One region of the Nocardioides sp. REDSEA-S30_B4 genome, then DNA from elsewhere that is predicted to be linked to it. Evidence: riboswitches for the same ligand, from Rfam matches in the RefSeq annotation. Region 1 holds a riboswitch; the other holds the start of a gene.
The links. A riboswitch is a leader RNA that binds a small molecule or an ion and turns the genes downstream of it on or off. The one in region 1 is predicted to bind cobalamin.

Region 1 (3,320 bases):
TCGCAGTCGACGACCACGCAGTCCACCCCGGTGACCGCGAGCCGATCGGCCGCGTCGAGGGAACGGCGTACGGCGTCGGGGCCGGCGGTCGCGCGACCGTCCGTGACCACCACGAGCAGCGGGCGTCGGGCCCCGGCCCGACGGCGCTCCCGGTCGAGCACCCGGCCGGCCTCGAGCAGGCCCTCGGCCAGCGGTGTCCGGCCACCGGCGGGCAGCTCCTCGAGCCGACGCGCAGCGACGTCGACCGACGACGTCGGCGGGAGGTCGAGCGAGGCGGACGCACCGCGGAAGGTCACGAGGCCCACCTTGTCGCGACGCTGGTACGCGTCGAGCAGCAGCGACAGCACGGCGGTCTTGACCTGCTCCATGCGACGGCGTGCGGCCATCGACCCGGAGGCGTCGACGCACAGCCGTCCGTCGCGGCGACCGCGCCGACCCTGCGGCCGGTCGTCGACTCGGCGCGACTGCGACGGCCCGCGGAGACCCGGCTCACGCGACGGTTGGTGCCGCGCGCCTGGAGCAGGCGGGCGCGGAAGCTGTCCCCGGAGGAGACGGTCGTCCCGGCGGGCGCGCCCGCGGGTCGAGGCTGCTCCTCGGGCTCGGACTGTTCCTCGGGCCGGGACACCTCGGGCCGGGGCGGGCCATCCGGTGGGTGGTGCTGCCCTGCAGGATCCTCCCCGCCACCGTCCGGGCCACCGTCCGGGCCACCGTCCGGGCCACCGTCCGGGCCACCGTCGGGATCCGGGTCCGGGTCCGGTTGCTGGTCAGGACCGAGCGCCTCGCCGAGGGCCTGCTCGAGCCGTTCGTCGTCGGCCTCGGGGCTGTCGAAGGGGTTGCGACGGCGACGGTGCGGCAGGGCGAGTCGGGCGGCCGCCCGGACGTCCTCGCGGGTGACCTCGGTGCGCCCCCACCACGCCGCGTGGGCGACCGCGGTCCGTGCGGTGACGATGTCGGCGCGCAGCCCGTCGACCTCGAAGGCCGCGCAGACCTCGGCGACGGCCAGCAGCACCTCGTCGCTCAGGTGCACCCCGGCGCGTGCGGCCCGGGCCGCCGCCACGCGGTCGGCGAGGCGCTGCTCGGCCTCGGCCCAGCCGGCGACGAACCCGGCCGGGTCGGCCTCGTAGGCCAACCGTCGGCGCACGACCTCGACCCGCAGGGCCGGGTCACGGGGCGCTGCGACGTCGACGGCCAGACCGAAGCGGTCCAGCAGCTGCGGGCGCAACTCCCCCTCCTCGGGGTTCATCGTGCCGACCAGGACGAACCTCGCCGGGTGGGTCACGGAGACACCGTCGCGCTCGACGGTGGCGCGGCCGGTGGCGGCGGCATCGAGGAGCAGGTCGACGAGGTGGTCGTGGAGCAGGTTGACCTCGTCGACGTACAGCAGGCCCCGGTGGGCCTTCGCGAGCAGGCCGGGCTCGTACTCCGCGCGGCCGCTGGCCAGGACGCGCTCGAGGTGGATGGACCCGGTGACGCGGTCCTCGCCCGCACCGACGGGCAGCTCGACCAGGCGCACCGGGCGACTCACGACCGCGGCGGTGGCGACGAGGTCGGCGTCCGGCGAGACGTCGGCGGGATCGCGCGGGTCACTGGAGAACCGGTCCCCCTCGCGGACCTCCACGGGGGGCAGCACCGCGGCCAGACCACGCACGGCGGTCGTCTTGGCGGTGCCCTTCTCGCCGCGCACGAGGACGCCGCCCACCTCGGGGGCGACGGCGGCCAGCAGCAGCGCGAGGACGAGGTCGTCGGACCCGACCACGGCCGAGAGTGGGTAGGACAGGGTGGGGTGCTGTGGCACGTGAGGCTCCCGCTCGTACGCCAACGGACAGAACGCCCCGAGGCCGGTCTTCGGACTTCCGGCGCCGCACCTGGGTGGTGCGACCGGTCACCGCAGCGGGCCTGTGCCGGACTCCCACCGGCTTCCCAGATTCTCCCCTCGCGGGGCACCTCGGAGCTGCGGGCTCACGATAGCCTTGCCGCCCGTGACCCCAGCGCCGACCTCCCAGCCCGCGGACGGGCGAGTCGTCGTCGTCGGCCTCGGCGCCGACGGCTGGACCGGGCTGCCGGTCCCGGTGCAGCGGCGCCTGACCGACGCGTCGGTGGTGCTGGGCTCGGAGCGCCAGCTCGCGCTGCTGCCGCCGGTGGAGGGCCAGCGGCGCGAGGCGTGGGGGCGGCCGTTCGCCGAGAGCCTGCAGGGGCTGCTGGCGACCCATGCCGCGTCCGCTCCGGTCGTCCTCGCGTCGGGCGACCCGTTGGTCTCCGGGGTCGCCGGGACCCTGGTGCGGCTGCTCGGACCCGAGTCCGTGGAGGTGGTGCCCGCGGTCTCGTCGGTGGCCCTCGCGCGCGCCCGGATGGGCTGGCCCGAGGAGACGTGCGCCGTGGTCACCGTCGTGGGGCGCCGCGTCGAGCGGGTGCTGCGCGAGCTGGCGCCGGGACGCCGGGTCGTGGTGCTGTCCTCCGACGCCTCGACCCCCGCTGCCGTCGCCGGGCTGCTCGTCGGGTCCGGCCACGGGGCGACCCGGATGACGGCGCTCTCCGACCTCGGCGCTCCCGAGGAGGACCGCCTCGTCGGCACCGCCACGACGTGGGACCACGACGTCGCGGCGCTCCACGTCCTGTGCCTGGAGGTGGAGGGCGACACGCCGTCCGCCTCATGGGCGGTCGGCCTGCCCGACGAGGTCTTCGACCACGACGGCCAGCTGACCAAGCGCGACCTGCGCGCCAGTGCGCTCTCCCGGCTCGCCCCGCGACCTGGCGAGCTCCTCTGGGACGTCGGAGCGGGCGCAGGATCGGTGGGGATCGAGTGGATGCGGGCGCACGCCACCTGCCGCACCGTCGCGGTGGAACGCGACCCGGTGCGTGCCGCACGGGTGCGCACCAACGCCGCGCGCCTCGGCGTGCCCGACCTGGAGGTCGTCGAGGGCGGGGCCCCGGACGCGCTGGCCGGACTGCCCGCTCCCGACGCGGTCTTCGTCGGGGGTGGCGCCACCGCCCCCGGGCTGATCGACGTCTGCCTGCGTGCGCTGCGTCCCGGCGGGCGGCTGGTCGTCCACGGCGTCACGCTCGAGACCGAGGTGCTGCTGGCCGACGCCCGCGCCCGTCACGGTGGCGAGCTGACGCGGATCGCGGTCGAGCACGCGGCTCCGCTCGCCTCCTTCACCGGCTGGGACCCGGCCCGCACCGTGACCCAGTGGAGCCTTCAGGTCCGCGGACGCTCCGCGGAGTAGAGCCACGACTCACCGGCTGCGGAGTCTGTCGCCTCAGTCAGCGCGCGCCCCACCAGCACCACCGCCGCCTGCCGGAGCCCGGCCTCCTCCACCGGG
Region 2 (3,320 bases), on a different contig from region 1:
CGAGGTGCTGACCGGCCGGGTGCTCGGTGCCCGCCGCCTCGAGGACGGCTCGTTCCGGCTCGACCTGAGCGGCGGCCACACGCTGGTGGCCCGTCGGGTCGTCGCCGCCACCGGCGTCACCGACGAGCTCCCCGAGATCGAGGGCCTGGCCGAGCAGTGGGGCCGGGGAGTCGTCCACTGCCCCTTCTGCCACGGCTACGAGGTGCGTGACCAGCGGCTGGTGATGATCGTCGCGCAGCCGCTCGGGCTCCACGCCGCCCCCGTCTGGCGGCACCTGAGCGACCGGCTCACCGTCGTCCTGCACACCGACCTCGGGCCAGACGTCGAGCGCGACAGCATCGCGCCGCTGGAGGCCGCCGGCGTGCCCGTGGTCCGCGGGCCGGTGCGGCGCGTCGTCGAGGCACCCGACGGCGCCGTCGCCGGGGTGGAGATGGTCTCCGGCGAGGTGCTCGCGGCCGACGCCGTGCTCGTCGGGTCACGCTTCCGGGCGCGCGCGCACGTACTCGCGGACCTGGGCGTCGAGCCCACCGACCATCCCAGCGGCGCGGGGGACTTCGTGCAGGTCGACCCGATGACGGGCGAGACCGCCGTGCCGGGCGTCTACGCGGCCGGCAACCTCACCGACCCCAGCCTGCAGGTGCTGCCGGCCGCGGCCCATGGCAGCCGGGTCGGCGCCATGGTCGCTTTCAGCCTGGCGTCCGAGGACCTGCGGACGGCCGCCCGGGACTCGGTGCGGACGTCGGGACAGCGACACGACTGGGAGCAGCGGTACGCCGGCGAGGACCGGATGTGGAGCGCCAACCCCAACGGCACCCTGGTCCAGGAGGTGGCCGGCCTCACCCCGGGCCGCGCACTGGACGTGGGTGCGGGGGAGGGGGCCGACGCCCTGTGGCTCGCCGAGCAGGGCTGGCGGACGACGGCGACCGACATCTCCCAGAACGCACTGGACCACGTGGCCGCCGAGGCCGTGCGTCGCGGGCTCGACGTCACCTGCCTGCAGGCCGACGCGGTGGTGGCCGGTGCCTTCGGCGACGAGCCCTACGACCTGGTCTCCCTGCAGTACGGCTCGTTCCACCGCTCGCCCGACCGCACGGGGGTGCGCAACCTCCTCGGCGCCGTGGCGCCGGGAGGGACCCTGCTGGTCGTCGCCCACGACCTCGCGCCGATGCGCGAGCCGGTCGACGTGGCCGAGCAGACGCGGATGTTCGATCCCGACGCCTACGTGGGGGTCGAGGAGATCGCCGTGGCGGTGAAGGACGACGACGCCTGGGAGGTCGAGGTCCTCGAGACCCGTCCGCGTCCGCCGGGGGCCGCCAGCAGCCACCACGTCGACGACGTGGTGCTGCGGGCGCGCCGTCTCGCGTGACCCGCTGCCGTCAGGGCCCGGGCGCAGGTGCCCTAGGGTGACGGCACACGTCTCGTGGTGACAGGAACCCGGTGCGACTCCGGGGCGGTTCCGCCACTGTGACGCGGTGGGTCCCCGCACCTCGGGGCCCACCGCGAAGCCAGACACTGGCCACGGGACCTCCGCCGAGCAGGGGCGAGAACCCCGAGGAGAAACCCATGGGCCAGACCCGTCGTGCGCGCATCGCGCTGCTGTCCACCTCCGACACCGACCTGCTGTCCGCGCGGGCCAGTGGCGCCGAGTTCGTCCTGGCGAACCCCTCGCGGCCCGGGCACCAGACGATGGCGGAGGCCATCGAGGGCTGCGACCTGGTCGTCGGACGCGTGCTGGGCTCCCCGCAGGACCTGTGTGACGGCTTCGTCCGGGTCCGCGCGACCGGCATGCCGACCGTGGTCCTGGGCGGGGAGCAGCAACCCAGCGCGGAGCTGATGGAGCTCTCCTCGGTGCCGATCGGCGTGGCCGCGGAGGCGCACCGCTACCTCGCCGAAGGCGGCCCGGAGAACCTGCGCCAGCTGCACGCCTTCCTCTCCGACACGGTGCTGCTGACCGGTGAGGGTTTCGAGCCACCGGTCGAGGTGCCGCAGTGGGGGATGGCGGGCCGGGGTCTCGTGGCTCGTTCCGCTCGCACCTCGACCGGCGAGGGGGCTCCCCGTGTGCAGGAGCTGCCGCGGGTCGGGGTGCTCTACTACCGGGCCCACGAAGTGTCGGGGAACGCCGGTTTCGCCCACGCCCTGGCCGACGCGATCGACGCGACGGGTGAGGCCGTGGGCGTCCCCGTCTTCGCCGGGTCCCTGCGCTCGGCGCCCGACGAGCTGTACGACGCGCTCGGCACGCTCGACGCCCTGGTCGTGACCGTGCTGGCCGCCGGAGGGACCACCCCGGCCGGCGCGAGCGCGGGCGGCGACGACGAGGCGTGGGACGTCGAGCGCATGCGAGCGCTGGACATCCCGGTCCTGCAGGGCCTGTGCCTGACCAGCAGCCGCGCGGAGTGGGAGGCCAACGACGACGGGGTGACGCCCCTGGACTCCGCGACGCAGGTGGCGATCCCCGAGTTCGACGGCCGGATCATCACCGCGCCCTTCTCCTTCAAGGAGGTCGACGAGGACGGTCTGCCGCACTACGTCCCCGATGCCGAGCGCTGCCGGAGGGTCGCGCGGATCGCGGTCAACCACGCCCGGTTGCGCCACGTCCCGCCGGCCGAGCGCCGACTGGGGCTCGTGCTCTCGGCGTACCCCACCAAGCACAGCCGGGTCGGCAACGCCGTCGGTCTGGACACGCCTGTCTCCACCGTCCGGCTGCTGGGCCGGCTGCGCGACGCCGGCTACGACCTCGGGCTCGACGACCCGGACGCGGTGGTCAGCCGGGTCCTGGCGATGGCCGAGGACCCCGCGTGCACCGACGCCGAGGCGGGCGACGCGCTCATCCACGCACTCATCGACGCGGGCGGCCAGGACGAGGAGTGGCTGACCACTGCCCAGCTCACCGAGGCGCACGTGCGGATCACGCCGGAGCAGTACGCCGCGTGGACCGCCGACCTCGACGCGGGCCTGCGAGCAGGGATCGAGGAGGCCTGGGGTCCCGCGCCGGGCACGTTGTTCCGCAACGACGACGGGGAGCTGGTGCTGGCGACGCTGCGCGCCGGCAACGTCGTGCTGCTGATCCAGCCGCCGCGCGGCTTCGGGGAGAACCCGGTCGCGATCTACCACGACCCCGACCTCGCCCCGAGCCACCACTACCTCGCGGCCTACCGCTGGCTGGAGGCGGCGCAGGAGACCGGCGGCTTCGGCGCGCACGCGTTGGTCCACCTCGGCAAGCACGGCTCGCTGGAGTGGCTGCCCGGGAAGAACGCCGCGCTCTCCGCGGCATGCGCCACCGACGCCGTGCTGGGCGACCTGCCGCTGGTCTACCCGTTCCT

Region 2: linked by a shared signal. The riboswitch ahead of A6R01_RS13725 (cobaltochelatase subunit CobN) and the one ahead of A6R01_RS18225 (ATP-binding protein) in region 1 are both predicted to bind cobalamin.

What each region holds. Positions count from the first base shown of each region.
Region 1 covers NZ_LUPI01000006.1:18,467-21,786, forward strand. Annotated here, with positions in the region: gene A6R01_RS01225 (VWA domain-containing protein) at 1-368, opposite strand, end outside; partial or broken gene A6R01_RS18225 (ATP-binding protein) at 821-1,777, opposite strand; cobalamin riboswitch at 1,819-1,963, opposite strand; gene cbiE (precorrin-6y C5,15-methyltransferase (decarboxylating) subunit CbiE) at 1,980-3,224, shown strand; gene A6R01_RS01240 (cobalt-precorrin-4/precorrin-4 C(11)-methyltransferase) at 3,197-3,320, opposite strand, start outside.
Region 2 covers NZ_LUPI01000076.1:502-3,821, reverse strand. Annotated here, with positions in the region: gene A6R01_RS13730 (bifunctional NAD(P)/FAD-dependent oxidoreductase/class I SAM-dependent methyltransferase) at 1-1,366, shown strand, start outside; cobalamin riboswitch at 1,405-1,536, shown strand; partial or broken gene A6R01_RS13725 (cobaltochelatase subunit CobN) at 1,564-3,320, shown strand, end outside.